Regions from separate parts of the Sodalis sp. RH22 genome, predicted to be linked through region 2. Evidence: riboswitches for the same ligand, from Rfam matches in the RefSeq annotation. Region 2 holds a riboswitch; the other holds the start of a gene.
What was found. A riboswitch is a leader RNA that binds a small molecule or an ion and turns the genes downstream of it on or off. The one in region 2 is predicted to bind thiamine pyrophosphate.
Positions count from the first base shown of each region.

Region 1 (8,024 bases), 790 kb from region 2:
TCAACGCCGATGGCCAGCCAAAGGTGATTGAATTTAACTGCCGCTTCGGCGATCCGGAAACCCAGCCCATCATGCTGCGCATGCGTTCCGATCTGGTGGCGCTGTGCCTGGCGGCCACCGAAGGGCATCTGGATCGGGAAAGCTCGTTATGGGATGAACGACCGGCCCTGGGTGTGGTCCTGGCCGCCGGCGGCTATCCGGGGGATTACCGCACCGGGGACGAAATCAGCGGCCTGCCGACGGCTGAGACAGCAGGCGAAAAAGTCTTTCATGCCGGCACCTGTCTGGCGGACGGTAAGGTACTGACGCAGGGAGGGCGGGTTTTGTGCGTTACCGCGCTGGGCGAAACGGTGGCGGATGCTCAGGCCAGGGCCTATCGCGCGGCGAAGTCTATTCGCTGGCAGGACAGTTTCTGCCGGTCGGATATCGGCTATCGCGCGATCCAACGCGAGCAATAATCCTGTCATCATCTGGTGTCGCGCATTCATGACGTTGGGCAATGCGCGGCGCCCTGTCGATGTTGGCTTGCAGGCGGGTGACTACAACTCGCTTTTTTTAGGTTGCCAGTGGCAGAAGTCTTCATTGGCGACCAGTAATAGCTGCGTCCCTTCCGGTGCCTCCAGCCAGGCGATGCCCAGTTGTCCGGTGGAATGTTGGGCGCGCGCCGCAATCCACGAGGCCGAGCGCTGGTCAAAATCAGGCCGCGCCGTCTTGCCGTCGCAGGTGGTTATCACGCCGTCGCGCCATATCCCCTGCATCAGCTTTACCTGTCCGGCACGTAGCGTGCTGCTGACATCCAGCAATCGCCTGGCTTCAAACTGATACAACGCCAGTTCGTCATCACTGAGTTTTTCACGCAGCCCATCGCGCTGACGCTGCATATAGCTGGGATTACCCTGATCGTCAAAGCGGATTTGCACGGTTTGCGGATGTGCGCCGTTTTGCGTCCGGTTAATCTGGCGCACGTCGTCATGGAGGAATTGATAGCGGGTAATGATGGTATTTTCGCCCTGATAGGGGCTGTAGACGCTGACGATATTGACCGTTTGCTGTGCCGCGTCGTCTTTACGCCATAAACGCATGGCGCCCCGATCGGCGACATAACCGCTGGCGGTGAACGCAGGCGGCGCCTTGGAATGCGAACCGCATGCCGTGAGGAGACAGGCCAGCAGCCCGAGCCAACCGCACCGGCGCAAAAACAAAAGGGGCACGGTTGCCCCTATGCTTAATCTTTTCACCAACACACGGTGGTTACTTAACAGCGTCTTTCAGAGCCTTGCCAGAAACAAATGCCGGAACATTGGCCGCGGCGATTTTGATTTCTTTACCGGTCTGAGGATTACGGCCAGTGCGTTCGTTGCGATGATTAATTTTGAAAGTACCGAAACCAACCAATTGTACTGCATCACCCTCTTTAAGAGACTCGGTAATTGCTGCCAAAGTGGATTCCAGAGCCGACTTCGCCTGCGCCTTCGAAAGATCGGCCTTATCAGCAATTACATCAATCAGTTGAGTCTTGTTCATATGTTATCCTTACAGTGTGTTTATCGCTTGCTAAGCATCGAGTACGACGGATAAGCCGGAATACGGCACTCTCCTGCAAACACGCACCGATAGCCACTTTTTTTATGCCCCCCCAAATGTAGACCAGACGGGGTGCAGATGTGAAGTATTAAGACATGGCAAAACAGGTCTTAAATCACGTTTTATTGCCTTATTGCTGTAAAATTATTCCAATATTGCTAATTCCGGCTTCGCGCAGGTCTGCGCGCAGCCCTTTGATCAATTCTACGTCGCGGTTTTCACAATCAGCTAACAGGCGAAAAATTTCCCACTGAATGTCCCATTCCTCTTCAATCGAGGGCAGGGCATTCAGCTCCTCTTCGGTCATTTCCCGCTCCGCATGGGTCATTTCCAGCATGGCCACGGTGCGGATAGAGGTTTCGCTGACGGTGACGGCATGCTCCAGCGTTTCACCGCTCAGCCGCGAGTGCAATAATTCACTCAGGGCCACACAGGCATCAATCGCCGGATAAACGCCGTAAAAATCGTAATCATCCGCTGCGGGAATGCATTCTTCCAGCTTTTCCAATTGTAAATCAAAATTGACCTTAGCATCTTTAACAACCTGTGTCTCCCAAACCAGGTCGAGAATACGCCGGTAGACGGCAGGGTCGCCAAAGCCGGTCTGTACGCAGAACAGTTGATAATTGGGGTACATCCGTTCACACAGCGACGCCATAAAAATGACGTGCTGCCAGGCTTCCTGCTTTTCCAGACGTAAATGTATCGGGTTACGTAACATCGCGCTATTCCATTACTCTTAATCTGCGTCGCAGTGTACCTGAAATTAGCCGGTTACCCTATTCCAGGTCGAAAAAGTCCGGTTCGCCGCGCCCCTGCTCCCACTGTTTAAACGCGGTGCGATTAGAGGCCACCGCATCCGCCCAGCGGGTAGGCTCCGGCAAGCGGTAGCCGCGCATGCATTGTTGTACCCAATACAGGGCAGTGTCCATGCCGACGCGATGGCCGGTGGAGATGAATAAAGGATTGCAGCGGATCTTGCTGCGCCATACCCAGGCAAGCTGTTCGCCTTTATCCATCAGCGGCGCCCTGGCGCCCGCCTCATCGCTCAAGGGCTCAAACCGGCCGCACAGCCGGCGCTTAGCCACGCCGATAGTCGGCTGGTCGACCAACAGGCCAAAATGGCTGGCGACGCCCAGACGGCGCGGGTGGGAAATACCATGGCCATCGACGAACAGCAAATCCGGCCGCTGATTCAGCTGTTCCCAGGCGGCCAGCAGGGCGGGATACTCGCGAAACGACAAAAAACCCGGAATATAAGGCATGGTGGTCGTTACACGGGCAATGCGGTATTCGATAAGCTCCAGCGACGGAAAACGCAGCAGCGCGATAGCCGCGCGGGTAACGTCGCCCCCCTGTTCGAACCCCACATCGGCGCCGGCGATTATCGCGGGCGTGGAAAAAGCGAAATCGTCATGGCGTATGACCCTACTGGCGGTGGCGACCTGCTCGGCGCGCAATGCTGTTATATCCATGTTTTTTCCACCTTTTTCACCAGTCTTTACAGATGATAGGGGCGCGACAGGCGATGCACCGCCTCAACAAAAATGCCCGCATGTGCCGGCGGCACGTCCTGATGGATACCGTGCCCCAGATTGCAGACATGCCCCTCACCCCGACCGAAACCGGCCAGAATGGACTCCACTTCCTGTTCAATACGCGCCGGCGGCGCGTACAACACCGAAGGATCCATATTGCCCTGCAGCGCGACCTTATCGCCCACGCGACGGCGCGCCGCCTGAATATCGGTGCTCCAGTCCAGGCCCAGCGCATCGCAACCGGTTTGCGCCATGGCTTCAAGCCATTGGCCTCCGCCTTTGGTAAACAGCGTTACCGGCACCCGGCGGCCTTCATGCTCCCGCTGCAGGCCGTCGATGATTTTTTGCATGTAATCAAGGGAAAACTCAAGATAGCCGCTGCCGGTCAGCACGCCGCCCCAGGTATCAAAGATCATCACCGACTGCGCCCCGGCGCGAATCTGGGCGTTCAGGTACAGCGTTACGCTCGCCGCCAGCTTATCGAGCAATAAATGCAGCGTCTGCGGCTCGGCGTACATCATTTGTTTGATTTTAGTGAAGACTTTGCTGGTGCCGCCTTCAACCATATAGGTGGCCAGGGTCCAGGGACTGCCGGAGAAGCCAATCAGCGGCACTTCTCCGCGCAGGTTGCGCCGGATGGTACGTACGGCGTCCATCACATACCCCAGCTCCACCTCCGGATCCGGTATCGGCAACTGCTCCACGTCGGCTTTACAGGTAATCGGACGGGCAAAGCACGGCCCCTCCCCCTGTTCAAAATACAATTCCAGTCCCATGGCGTCGGGAACCGTCAGGATATCCGAAAACAGGATCGCGGCATCAAGCGGAAAACGACGCAACGGCTGCAAGGTCACTTCACAGGCCAGTTCGGCATTCCTGCACAGTGACATAAAATCACCGGCCTCGGCGCGGGTGGCTTTATATTCCGGCAGATAACGCCCGGCCTGGCGCATCATCCATACGGGCGTGACATCAACAGGCTGGCGCAGCAGGGCGCGCAGATAGCGGTCGTTCTTCAGTTCATGCATACAGGATTCCCTTGCAGTTATGAATGGAGTGTAGCATGCGGGCCGTCATTTTCCCGATCGGCGCGGCAGAGCGCGACCGTGTCCTCAATTAAGCGCCTGGCCACGGTGCCGGGCGGCGGCAGCAGGGGCAGCGCGTCATAACGGTACCAGCCGGCATCAAGGATTTCATTATGATCGGGGGTGATTTCGCCGCCGGCGTACTCCGCCATAAACGCCATCATCAGCGAATGCGGGAAAGGCCAGGGCTGCGAGGTGACATAACGGACGTTTTTCACCTTAATCCGCGTCTCCTCCATGACCTCGCGGGCCACGGTCTGCTCCAGGGTTTCCCCCACCTCGGCAAAACCGGCCAGCACCGTGTAAATGCCGCCGCGATGGCGGGTATGCTGGGCCAGCAGGATATCGTCGCCGCGGCGGATCGCCACGATAATACAGGGCGCGATTTGCGGATAATACCGTTCATGGCAATGATCGCACAGGCAGGCCCATTCCCGGTTACTGACGCGCATCTCATGGCCGCAGTAGCCGCAATAGCGATGGGAACGATAAAACTCCGCCAGTTGCACGCCCCGGCCCGCCAGTTGGAACAAGCCTGGGTCGCTATCGATGATCTGGCGCACCGAGCCCATATCCCGGGGCATGGCGTGGCGTACCAGCCAGGCGGGCGACCCCTCCCATTCGCCGATAAGCGTCGCTGTCAATCCTTGAAGTGACCAGGCCGATGCCGTTCCAAATGGCAGTTCCCCCTTGGGTAACCACAATTTGCTGTCCTGGCTGACGATCCACCAGCCATTTTCGCTACCGTTGAGTTCTTGTTCCATTTTAGTTGCACTACCTCTTATTCACTGGCAAGCTAGAAATTAGCTTTAATTGATGAGTAACGCAGCGTTACTTTATTACATCGGAGTCAATCATGCTAAACCAGCTGGACATTCTGGCTCAACGCGTTGGCGGCAGTAACGAACTGATCGATCAGTGGATACTGGCCCGCAGGAAGTTGCTCATTGCGTATTACCATCTCATCGGTCTTAAGCCCAATAAAGAAAAGCATACTCCCCTGGACGAAAACGCGCTGGACGACTTTTGCCATAAACTGGTGGACTACCTTTCCGCCGGCCATTTCCATATCTACGATCGTATCGTTCAGGACGCGGACGATACCAGCAGCAGCAAAAGAATCATCAGTACCCAGTTGTATCCGGCGTTGCAGGAAAATACCAAACAAATCATGGCATTTTATGATAGCCAATTGGAAACGGCCATCGATCATGATAACTGTATGGAGTTCCAACAGGCGCTTTCCGGCGTGGGCGAGGCCCTGGCCACGCGTTTTGCCCTGGAGGACAAACTGATCCAGCAGGCGCTGGAATATAAAGCGGACTACCTGGCCTCGGTGCCGGCCGCCAATAATCCGGACGTATCGCGTCTGGCGTAATTTTGCGGTAAGCAGTAAGTCGTAACCGGTCCTTCACGGGCCGCTATATCTTGTCGGAGTGCCTAGCGCGTACATTACGCCAGGCTGAGACCGTTAATTCGGGATCCGCGGAACCTGATCGGGTTAATACCTGCGAAGGGAACAAGAGTAAAGCAACGCTTTGATTTATAGTCTATTTTGCTAAATTCAAAGCCCGGCCTCATTACTCCCGTAGCGCTCCTGACAAGCAATTTTCCCGTTTATTGTGAGGAATTGCTATGTCGTTATCCAAAACCACCCCTTCCCGCCGTGAGCAGCGCGCCCAGGCGCAGGAATTCATCCATCGTCTGAAAGGCGAAGCCTTCCCCAACTCCCGGCGTATTTATCTCCAGGGCAACAGCGCCGACATCCGGGTGCCGATGCGGGAGATCGCGCTTAGCCCCACGCTTATCGGCGGCAACGGCAAAACGCCGCGCTACGAAGAAAACGAGCCGGTGCCGGTATACGACACCGCCGGACCCTATGGCGATCCGGCGACAGAGATAGACGTGCGCGCCGGCCTTCACCGCCTGCGTTCGGGCTGGATTGAACAGCGCGGGGACAGCGAGGCGTTGAACAGCCTAAGCTCGCGTTATACCGGCGAACGCCGGGCCGACGAGGGCCTGGATGAGGTTCGTTTCGCCCCCAGCCATACGCCGCGGCGCGCCAAACCCGGCCGGCGCGTCACGCAATTGCATTATGCCCGCGCCGGCGTCATTACGCCGGAAATGGAGTTTATCGCCCTGCGGGAAAATATGGGCCGCGAACGCATCCGCGGCGACGTATTGCTGCAACAGCATCCCGGCCAGAGCTTCGGCGCGCATTTGCCGCCGGATATTACCCCGGAGTTCGTGCGCCGGGAAGTGGCCGACGGTCGTGCCATTATCCCCGCCAATATCAACCATCCGGAGTCGGAGCCGATGATTATCGGCCGCAATTTCCTGGTCAAGGTCAACGCCAATATCGGCAACTCGGCCGTCAGTTCATCCATTGAGGAAGAGGTCGAGAAGCTGGTCTGGGCGACCCGTTGGGGAGCGGATACGGTGATGGACCTGTCCACCGGCCGCTATATCCATGAAACCCGCGAGTGGATCCTGCGCAACAGTCCGGTGCCCATCGGCACGGTGCCCATCTACCAGGCGCTGGAAAAAGTCAACGGCGTGGCGGAAAACCTGACCTGGGAATGCTTTCGCGACACCTTGCTCGAGCAGGCGGAACAGGGCGTGGACTATTTTACCATCCATGCCGGCGTGCTGTTGCGTTACGTGCCGATGACCGCCAAACGGTTGACCGGCATCGTGTCGCGCGGCGGATCCATTATGGCCAAATGGTGCCTGTCGCATCACCAGGAAAGCTTCCTCTATGAGCATTTTCGCGATATTTGCCAGATTTGCGCCGACTACGACGTCTCATTATCCCTCGGGGACGGCCTGCGTCCCGGCTCCATCCATGATGCCAACGACGAAGCGCAGTTTGCCGAACTCTATACCCTGGGCGAATTGACCAAAGTTGCCTGGGAGTACGACGTGCAGGTGATGATCGAAGGCCCTGGCCATGTTCCCATGCAGATGATCCGGCGCAACATGACCGAACAGCTGGAGCATTGCCACGAAGCGCCGTTTTATACCCTGGGGCCGCTGACCACCGATATCGCGCCGGGTTACGACCATTTTACCTCCGGCATCGGCGCCGCGCTTATCGGCTGGTTCGGCTGTGCGATGCTGTGCTACGTCACGCCGAAAGAGCATCTGGGCCTGCCGAACAAAGAAGATGTTAAGCAGGGGCTTATTACCTATAAAATCGCCGCTCACGCCGCCGATCTGGCCAAAGGCCATCCCGGGGCGCAAATACGCGATAACGCCATGTCCAAGGCACGCTTTGAATTCCGTTGGGAGGACCAGTTTAATCTGGCCCTGGATCCGGCCACCGCCCGCGCCTATCACGATGAAACGCTGCCGCAGGAATCCGGCAAAGTAGCCCATTTTTGCTCCATGTGCGGTCCGAAATTCTGCTCGATGAAAATCTCCCAGGAGGTCAGGGATTATGCCGCCGCCCAGGCGATTGAGGTACGGGAAAGCGGCATGGCGGAGATGTCGTCGGCGTTTCGCGCCAGCGGCGGGGAAATCTATCTTGCGCCTGAGGATACGGGGGTGGCGAAATGATTGCGCCCGACGCGCCCTTTGCGGCGACCGAGCCCAGGCTCGGGCTCTATCCGGTAGTGGATTCGCTGGCATGGCTGGTCCGGCTGCTGGACGCCGGCGTCGCCACGCTGCAGTTGCGCATCAAGGACCAGCCGGAAGACCGGGTCGAACCGGATATCGAGGCCGCGATTTTGCTGGGACGGAAATACCGCGCCCGGATTTTCATCAACGATTATTGGCGGCTGGCGGTTAAACACGGCGCCTATGGCGTGCACCTGGG
Region 1 covers NZ_CP178731.1:3,638,914-3,646,937, forward strand. Annotated here, with positions in the region: gene purD (phosphoribosylamine--glycine ligase) at 1-458, shown strand, start outside; gene ACL2XN_RS16515 (DUF1481 domain-containing protein) at 540-1,211, opposite strand; gene hupA (nucleoid-associated protein HU-alpha) at 1,252-1,524, opposite strand; gene ACL2XN_RS16525 (YjaG family protein) at 1,715-2,305, opposite strand; gene nfi (deoxyribonuclease V) at 2,364-3,059, opposite strand; gene hemE (uroporphyrinogen decarboxylase) at 3,086-4,150, opposite strand; gene nudC (NAD(+) diphosphatase) at 4,168-4,971, opposite strand; gene rsd (sigma D regulator) at 5,064-5,585, shown strand; TPP riboswitch at 5,630-5,743, shown strand; gene thiC (phosphomethylpyrimidine synthase ThiC) at 5,843-7,765, shown strand; gene thiE (thiamine phosphate synthase) at 7,762-8,024, shown strand, end outside.
Region 1: another riboswitch for thiamine pyrophosphate. It lies ahead of thiC (phosphomethylpyrimidine synthase ThiC); the one in region 2 lies ahead of thiB (thiamine ABC transporter substrate binding subunit).

Region 2 (8,024 bases):
TTACCCAACATACCGGGCTGGTGGCGCCGTTGGATGCCGCTAACGTGGATACCGACGCCATTATTCCGAAACAGTTTTTACAAAAGGTCACCCGCACCGGTTTCGGCCAGCATCTGTTTAACGACTGGCGTTTTCTCGACGACGCCGGCAAGGTGCCCAATCCCGACTTTGTGCTGAATAAACCGCGCTTTCGCGGCGCCAGCATTTTACTGGCGCGGGAAAACTTCGGCTGCGGCTCGTCGCGTGAACATGCGCCTTGGGCGTTGGCCGATTACGGCTTTCAGGCGATCATCGCGCCAAGCTTTGCCGATATTTTTTACGGCAACAGCTTTAACAGCCAACTGCTGCCCATTACGTTGTCGCCGCAGCAGGTGGATGAACTGTTCCTCCTGGTCGCGGCCAATGAAGGCATCACCTTCACGGTGGATTTGGAACACCAGCGGGTCATTGCCGGCGAGAAGAGCTATCCGTTCGAGATCGATGCGTTTCGCAAGCATTGCATGATCAACGGGCTGGACAGTATCGGACTGACGTTGCAGCATGAAGGCGCGATTGCGGATTATGAGGCGAGCCAGCCGGCGTTTTTGCACTAAGTGTCGATTGCTGGCGACGGCGTGGGTACGCTGGGAGCAGGTTTCTCTTGCCGCTAGCAGCGGCGTTCCCTGTTGCCTGGTGCAGGCAAGCGACAAGAGGGATGCTAGCCCATCCCTCTTGACTCCCGGCTTCCGGCAGATCGTGCGCCGCTGCGCGGTCCCTGGCGTCACAATATCCCGTCTTATGGACCGCACGGGACGCGCTCCCGGCGCGACCCTTAGCTTTCGCCGCTCCCGGCGGCTCATCCAGCCGGGCATTGTGCCGCCAGCGCACTTTATGCCGGTACAACGTCAAAACCAACGTCTGTAATTAAAAAGTCTTTATTTGAACGCCGGGAATTTGTACGCCGGTAACTTAAATGCCGGGAATTTGTACGCCGGTAACTTAAATGCCTGGAATGTGAACGCCGGTGATAAGGGGAGCGGCCCTTTGGCCGGCATTGAGCGCGCTGACGGAGCCGGTTCCACCGGCACGAGCCGCTGGACGCGGCGAGAGGCCCGTTCGCGCCGGGAGCGCGTACGGGCCGGTGCGAAAAGGTGGATCCGGCGCAGGAAGGTACCGCTTGCGGCGCGCGATCTGCCGGGAGCGCGGGGTCAAGGGGATGGCGCGACTGCCATCCCCTTGTCGCTTGCCAGCGCCCGGCTCAACATATAAAACCAAACTTACGGCAAGCGAAAATACCGCAGGACTTTTATATCACCCCCCGCCACGAGACATCACATCCACTCCCGGTATTCCTGCTCGGACAGTGAATCCGTATGCCATTGGGTTACCTGTAACAACAGCGCCATGCGCTGTCCGCTGCGGCCCCTGTCGGGACGGATCACGCCGCGCCCGCAGATGGCGATAAAATAATGCTGATAAAACCGGCGCAAATTGGCTATTTTCATCGTTACAATCCCTATTCTGCCCTTTCGACACGACCAGTATCGGCTTAAGATACCGGAAGAAAAACAGATGACTTTTTAAGGAGTGTTCCTCTTTTATGTCCTCGCCACGCCTGCAGCAACAATTTATCCGCCTGTGGCAAAGCTGCCAGGGCAAGACACAGGAAACCACCCTGAACGAACTGGCGCAGGCGCTGAGCTGTACGCGCCGGCATGTGCGTACGCTGCTGAAAACCATGCAGGAAATGGGCTGGCTGCAGTGGCAGGCGACAGCCGGGCGCGGCAAGCGCTCGCAGCTGACCTTTCACTATACCGGCCTGGCGTTGCAACAGCAGCGGGCGGAGGATCTGCTGGAGCAGGATCGCATCGAGCAGTTGGTCCAACTGGTGGGCGATAAGGACAGGGTACGCCAGATGCTGCTTTCCCATCTGGGCCGCAGCTTCCGCCAGGGCAAGCACATATTGCGGGTACTGTATTATCGCCCGCTGCTGAACCTGCTGCCCGGCAGTCCTTTGCGGCGTTCTGAGAACCACATCGTGCGGCAGATTTTCAGCGGCCTGACCAAAATAAATGAGGAAAATGGGGAACTGGAAGCGGACCTCGCCCATCATTGGCAGCAAATTTCGCCGTTGTTATGGCGCTTTTACCTGCGTCCGGCGATCCATTTTCATCATGGGCGGGAACTGACGCCGCAGGATGTGTGCAGCTCGCTGCTGCGCCTGCGGGGAAATCCGCTGTTTTGCCATATAAAAGCTGTCTCGTCCGCCATCCCCAATACCGTTGATGTCGCCCTGACCGCCGCGGACGACTGGCTGCCCTGGCTATTGGGCAGCGTGCCGGCCATGATTTTGCCGCAGGAATGGGAGACGATGCCGGACTTCGTCCGCCGTCCCGTCGGCACCGGACCCTATGCGGTGATCGACAACCGGGAAAGCTTATTGAAGATTCGCGCCTTTGATGATTATTTCGGCTATCGCGCACTGATTGATGAAGTGAATATCTGGATCTTGCCGGAACTCACCGCCGAGCTGAGCTATTCCGGCGTCCAGCTCCAGGCGGATAACAGCACCCCGGGTCAATTGGAAACCCGGCTGGAGGAAGGCTGCTATTTCCTGCTGTTTGATGCCCGTTCGCCGCTGATGCAAAACGATGATACCCGCCGCTGGCTGAGTGAAAATATCGATCCCATCGCCATGCTGACCGAGGCGGGATCGGCCTACCAGCATTACTGGTCGCCGGCCTACGGTATCCTGCCGCGCTGGCGCCATAGCAGGGTCGCGCAACCGCGGCCAAGACCCGCGGGGCTGCGCAGCATCACCCTGACGGTTTATCGCGCCCATTCGGAATTCGATGATCTTTGCCGCGCGCTCGGTGCGGTGCTGGCCCGGCAGGACATCGCGCTGGTGATCAATACCGTGGATTATGCCGCCTGGCATAACGGTGAGGCCGAGAGCGATTTATGGCTCGGCAGCGCTAATTTTTACCTGCCGCTGGATTATTCCCTGTTCGCCAGCTTTTACGAGATGCCGCTGATGCATCATTGCCTGCCGGCCGACCTTAGCGACGCGCTGGAGAAATGGCGCGGCAAGGGCCTGTCCATGGCGCAATGGTGCCAATCGCTTATCACCGGCCATCGCCTGCACCCGCTGTTCCATCATTGGCTGATTCTACAGGGCCAGCGCAGCATGCGCGGGGTCAGGATGAATACGCTGGGATGGTTTGATTTCAAATCCGCCTGGTTCGCCCCGCCGGACCCGCAAGACCCGCAAGACCCGCAAGACACATAAGACACATAAGACACGTAAGACAGGCTGTTAAGCCAGGGATAAAACCATTACACTTGCATTTGTTCTCAACGGGGTGCGAAGCGTCCGGCATAGCGTTAGCCGGCGCGCAAGCTGAGAGTATACCCGTCGAACCTGATCCGGCTAATACCGGCGAAGGGATTTGAGAGTGCGTCCCGCTGCCGCCTCAAACGCCTTTGCCGCCTTTTTTTTTCCAGGAGCGCAAAGTGTTGAAAAAATGGTTACCCTGCCTGCTATTGCTCGCCGCCGCCCCGGCGTTGGCAAAACCCGTCCTGACGGTTTATACCTATGATTCCTTTGCCTCCGAATGGGGCCCGGGGCCGGCGATAAAAACCGCCTTTGAAAAAGACTGTGGCTGCGAGCTGAAATATGTCGTGCAGGAAGATGGCGTCGCCCTGCTCAACCGTCTGCGCATCGAAGGCAAGAACAGCGACGCGGATGTGGTGCTGGGCCTGGATAACAACCTGCTTAAGCCCGCGCAGGATACGCATCTCTTTACGGCGCATAACGTCGACACCGCTCATCTGACCTTGCCGCAGGCGTGGCATGATCCCACCTTCCTGCCTTTTGATTACGGGTATTTTGCGTTTGTCTATGACAAGAACAAGCTGAAAAATCCGCCCAAAAGCCTGCATGAACTGATAGACGGGCCGCAGGCGCTGAAAATCATTTACGAAGATCCGCGCACCAGTACCCCGGGACTGGGCTTATTGCTCTGGGTGCAGCAGGTATATGGCGATAAAGCGCCCCAGGCCTGGCAACGGCTGGCGAAAAAAACCGTTACCGTGCCCAAGGGCTGGAGCGAAGCCTATGGCTTATTCCTGAAAGGAGAAGCGGACATGGTGCTCAGCTATACCACGTCGCCGGCCTATCATATCAACGAGGAAAAGAAGGATAACTATGCGGCGGCGACCTTCAGCGAAGGCCACTATCTCCAGGTCGAGGTGGCCGGACAATTAGCCGCCAGTAAAAATCCGCAGCTGGCGCAGCAGTTTATGCGTTTTGTCGTTTCCCCGGCTTTCCAGCAGACCATTCCCACCGGCAACTGGATGTATCCGGTGATCAAAACCGCGCTGCCGGCCGGCTTTGACGTATTGCCGGCCAAGACGTTGAATTTCAGCGCGGATGACGTGGCGGCCAAACGCGGCGCGTGGACCCAGGATTGGTTGCGTTCCGTCAGCCAATGATGCCTGGCCGATGATACCGCGCTGGTTATGGCCGGGACTGCTGGCCGCGCTGATGCTTACGGCCGTGGCCCTGACGGCGGTCGGCGCCTTGTGGCTGAACGCGCCGACGCTCCAATGGCGCGACGTGCTGTCGGACAGCTATCTGTGGCATGTCCTGCGTTTTACCTTTTGGCAGGCGCTGCTGTCGGCGCTGCTATCGGTGCTGCCCGCCGTTTTTTTGGCGCGGGCGCTTTACCGCCGGCGGTTTCCGGGACGCCTGCTGTTGCTGCGCTTTTGCGCCATGACGCTGGTGCTGCCGGTGCTGGTGGCCGTGTTCGGCATCCTGAGCGTGTATGGTCGCCACGGCTGGCTGGCGCAGCTATGCCTCTGGCTGCATATTCCCTACGGTTTTTCACCCTACGGCCTGCGGGGGATCCTGCTGGCCCATGTATTTTTTAACCTGCCGTTGGCCACCCGCCTGTTGTTGCAGGCGCTGGAAGGCATTCCGGTGGAGCAGCGCCAGCTGGCCGCGCAGCTGGACATGGCGGGCTGGCATTTCTTCCGCATTCTTGAGTGGCCTTATCTGCGCCGTCAACTGCTGCCTGCGGCGGCGCTGATATTTATGCTGTGTTTCGCCAGTTTTGCCACGGTGCTGTCGCTGGGCGGCGGACCGCGGGCGACCACCATTGAGCTGGCGATTTACCAGGCCTTAAGCTATGACTACGATCCCGGCCGCGCGGCGCTGCTGGCCCTGGTGCAAATGATCTGTTGCCTGGGGCTGGTCTTGTCCAGCCAACGGCTGACCCGCGCGTTTCCCGTCGGCGCGACGCATTTTTCCCAGTGGCGCAATCCCGGCGATAATCTGGCGCGCCGTTTGACCGACGCGCTGGTTATTGTCCTGGCGCTGGCGCTGCTGGCGCCGCCCCTGCTGGCCGTGGTGGCCGGCGGTGTCAATACGGGCATGGCGCGGGTCCTGTCGCAGCCGGCGCTGTGGTCGGCATTGCTGACGTCGCTGCGCATTGCCCTGGGCGCGGGCCTGCTGTGCGTGGTGCTAACGCTGATGCTGCTATGGAGCAGCCGCGAGCTGAGGCTGCGTCAACGTCCCTGGTCCGCGCAACTGCTCGATCTTAGCGGCATGCTGATCCTGGCGATGCCGGGCATTGTGCTGGCCACCGGTTTCTTCCTGATCGCCACCCATACCCTGGGATTGCCCCGCTCCCCCTATGCATTGGTCATACTGACCAATGCGCTGATGGCCATTCCCTACGCCCTGAAAATTCTGGAAACGCCGATGCTGGACCTGGCGGAAAGGTATAATCGTTTATGCCTGTCCCTGGATATGCGCGGCCTGACGCGGCTACATTGGGTGGAATGGCGCGCGCTGCGCCAGCCGATTGGCCGCGCCATGGCGTTCGCCTCTATCCTGTCGCTGGGTGATTTTGGCGTGGTAGCGTTGTTCGGCAATGAACATTTCCGGACCCTGCCGCTCTATCTTTACCAGCAAATCGGCGCTTATCGCAGCGAGGACGGGGCCGTTACCGCGCTGTTCCTATTGGCGCTGTGCTTTTTATTATTTACGCTAATCGAGAAACTCACGGGGCTGCATGATAAAACTGGATAAAGCGACCTATCTTTACCAACATTTGCCGATGCGTTTTGACCTGCGGCTGGCAGCGGGAGAAAAGGTCGCCGTCCTGGGCCCCAGCGGTGCCGGCAAAAGCACCCTGCTCAACCTGATAGCCGGTTTTCTGCCCCTGCACAGCGGCAGCCTGTGGTTAAACGGCCAGGATCACAGTGCCACCCCGCCCGCCCGGCGCCCCGTCTCCATGCTGTTCCAGGAGCATAACCTGTTCGCTCACCTGACGGTGGCGGAAAACATCGGCCTTGGGCTGCATCCGGGGTTGGCGTTGACTCCGGCGCAACGGGAAGCGTTAAATGCGGTGGCGGCACAGGTAGGGCTGGAGAAACTGCTGGACCGCCTGCCGGGGCAACTGTCCGGCGGGCAACGGCAGCGGGCGGCCCTGGCGCGTTGTCTGGTGCGCGACCGCCCCATCCTGCTGCTTGATGAGCCGTTTTCCGCGCTCGACCCCGCCTTGCGTGTCGATATGCTGCAACGGGTGAACGACGTGTGCGCCAGCCGCGGCCTGACCCTGTTAATGGTATCGCACAACCTGGATGACGCCGTGCGCATCGCGCCGCGCACCCTGCTGATTGTCGATGGCCGCATTTATTACGACGGCCCGACCGCGCGCCTGGCGAGCGGCGAAGCCGGCGAAGCCGCCGTCCTGGGTATTGCGCCGCACGCGCCGGACCCGCGCCCGCGGTTGGCCGGAGAGGATTAACATCACCGATGCCCGGCGCCGCATAATGACGCGATGGCTTCCCGTGCTGGAATAAGATCGCGGCAAATAGCCAAAAATAGCATTCTTGAGCCGATTCACATTTTGCCAAATAAATTGTTACTATTATGAGATGGAATTAAATGTCGCCTGGAAATGCCGCAGAGCATCCATTGGTAAGGGCTTATTGTTGCACCCCAGTGGTTACAGGCATCGGCAGTAATAGCATTTTAATTATGTTGTACTAATGAACGTATTTGTAAACAGCTTATCGTCAATGCTGGGGAAACTCATAAATAAAATAATCAAGATACGGCAGAAAAGCGTCATGCGTTTTCGCATGCCGCCTGGCAATGCCCGCAATTTACGAGTAGTGATTTTTATCGCCAGCGTTTCAGCCCGCCTATAAGGGAGTTGGGATGCTGGCCTTTCACGCCAAAAAGCCGCCATCCGGCCCCATCCCGGTATCACCCCACTGAATACCCCACGCACAACATCATGATTATATTGTCAAACATATCACACCACCCCCCATTACGTTTTACAACCACTGCTGTTACGTCCCTCCGCGGCGGAAGAAAAACCGGCCTGCGCTTTTGCTGGTCGCCGTTTTTTCGCCACACATAAGCTTTTTTTTATTATTATCCATGTTTTTTTCTTTGAATTTAATGAAAAATAAGAAATTACGTATAAATAGCATTTTAAAGTTAAGATAATTTAACATTAGAATAAATATTGACTTGCTTCACACTATTATTTGAGAATGTTGTTTGATTTATTGCAATTAGAGTTTATATTAAATAAAAATCATATATAAAAATCACTTATTAAACATCCACTTCGATTATTGTATATTGAGTACAATCTGCATTAAGTTTTAAAGAATCTTATTTAACACAGCTGAATTTAACTTTACGCGACAGTAGGTCATGCACCCTGCGCAAGAAGGGACAATAGTGACTGTCATCTTTTTCTCATTAAAAATTTATGCAAACCATTAATTTAAACATCAGGAGAAACTGAATCACCGCGGCAGCAATGCCTTTGTGCAAATTTTACTTCTTATCAGACCAAACATCATAAATGACGGGATGAATCGTCAACCGTCAAATACGATTTTATTATCGGGGGTTAACTATAATGAGTGACAAAATTCTTAAAAAAATTGACTTCTTTGCCCAGCAGGGCGTCAAATACACTAACATCGTGTTTCAACTTAAACGAAACAATGCC
Region 2 covers NZ_CP178731.1:2,849,496-2,857,519, forward strand. Annotated here, with positions in the region: gene leuD (3-isopropylmalate dehydratase small subunit) at 1-593, shown strand, start outside; gene sgrT (glucose uptake inhibitor SgrT) at 1,311-1,484, opposite strand; gene sgrR (HTH-type transcriptional regulator SgrR) at 1,580-3,268, shown strand; TPP riboswitch at 3,328-3,445, shown strand; gene thiB (thiamine ABC transporter substrate binding subunit) at 3,493-4,473, shown strand; gene thiP (thiamine/thiamine pyrophosphate ABC transporter permease ThiP) at 4,484-6,073, shown strand; gene thiQ (thiamine ABC transporter ATP-binding protein ThiQ) at 6,057-6,794, shown strand; gene ACL2XN_RS13070 (S8 family serine peptidase) at 7,932-8,024, shown strand, end outside.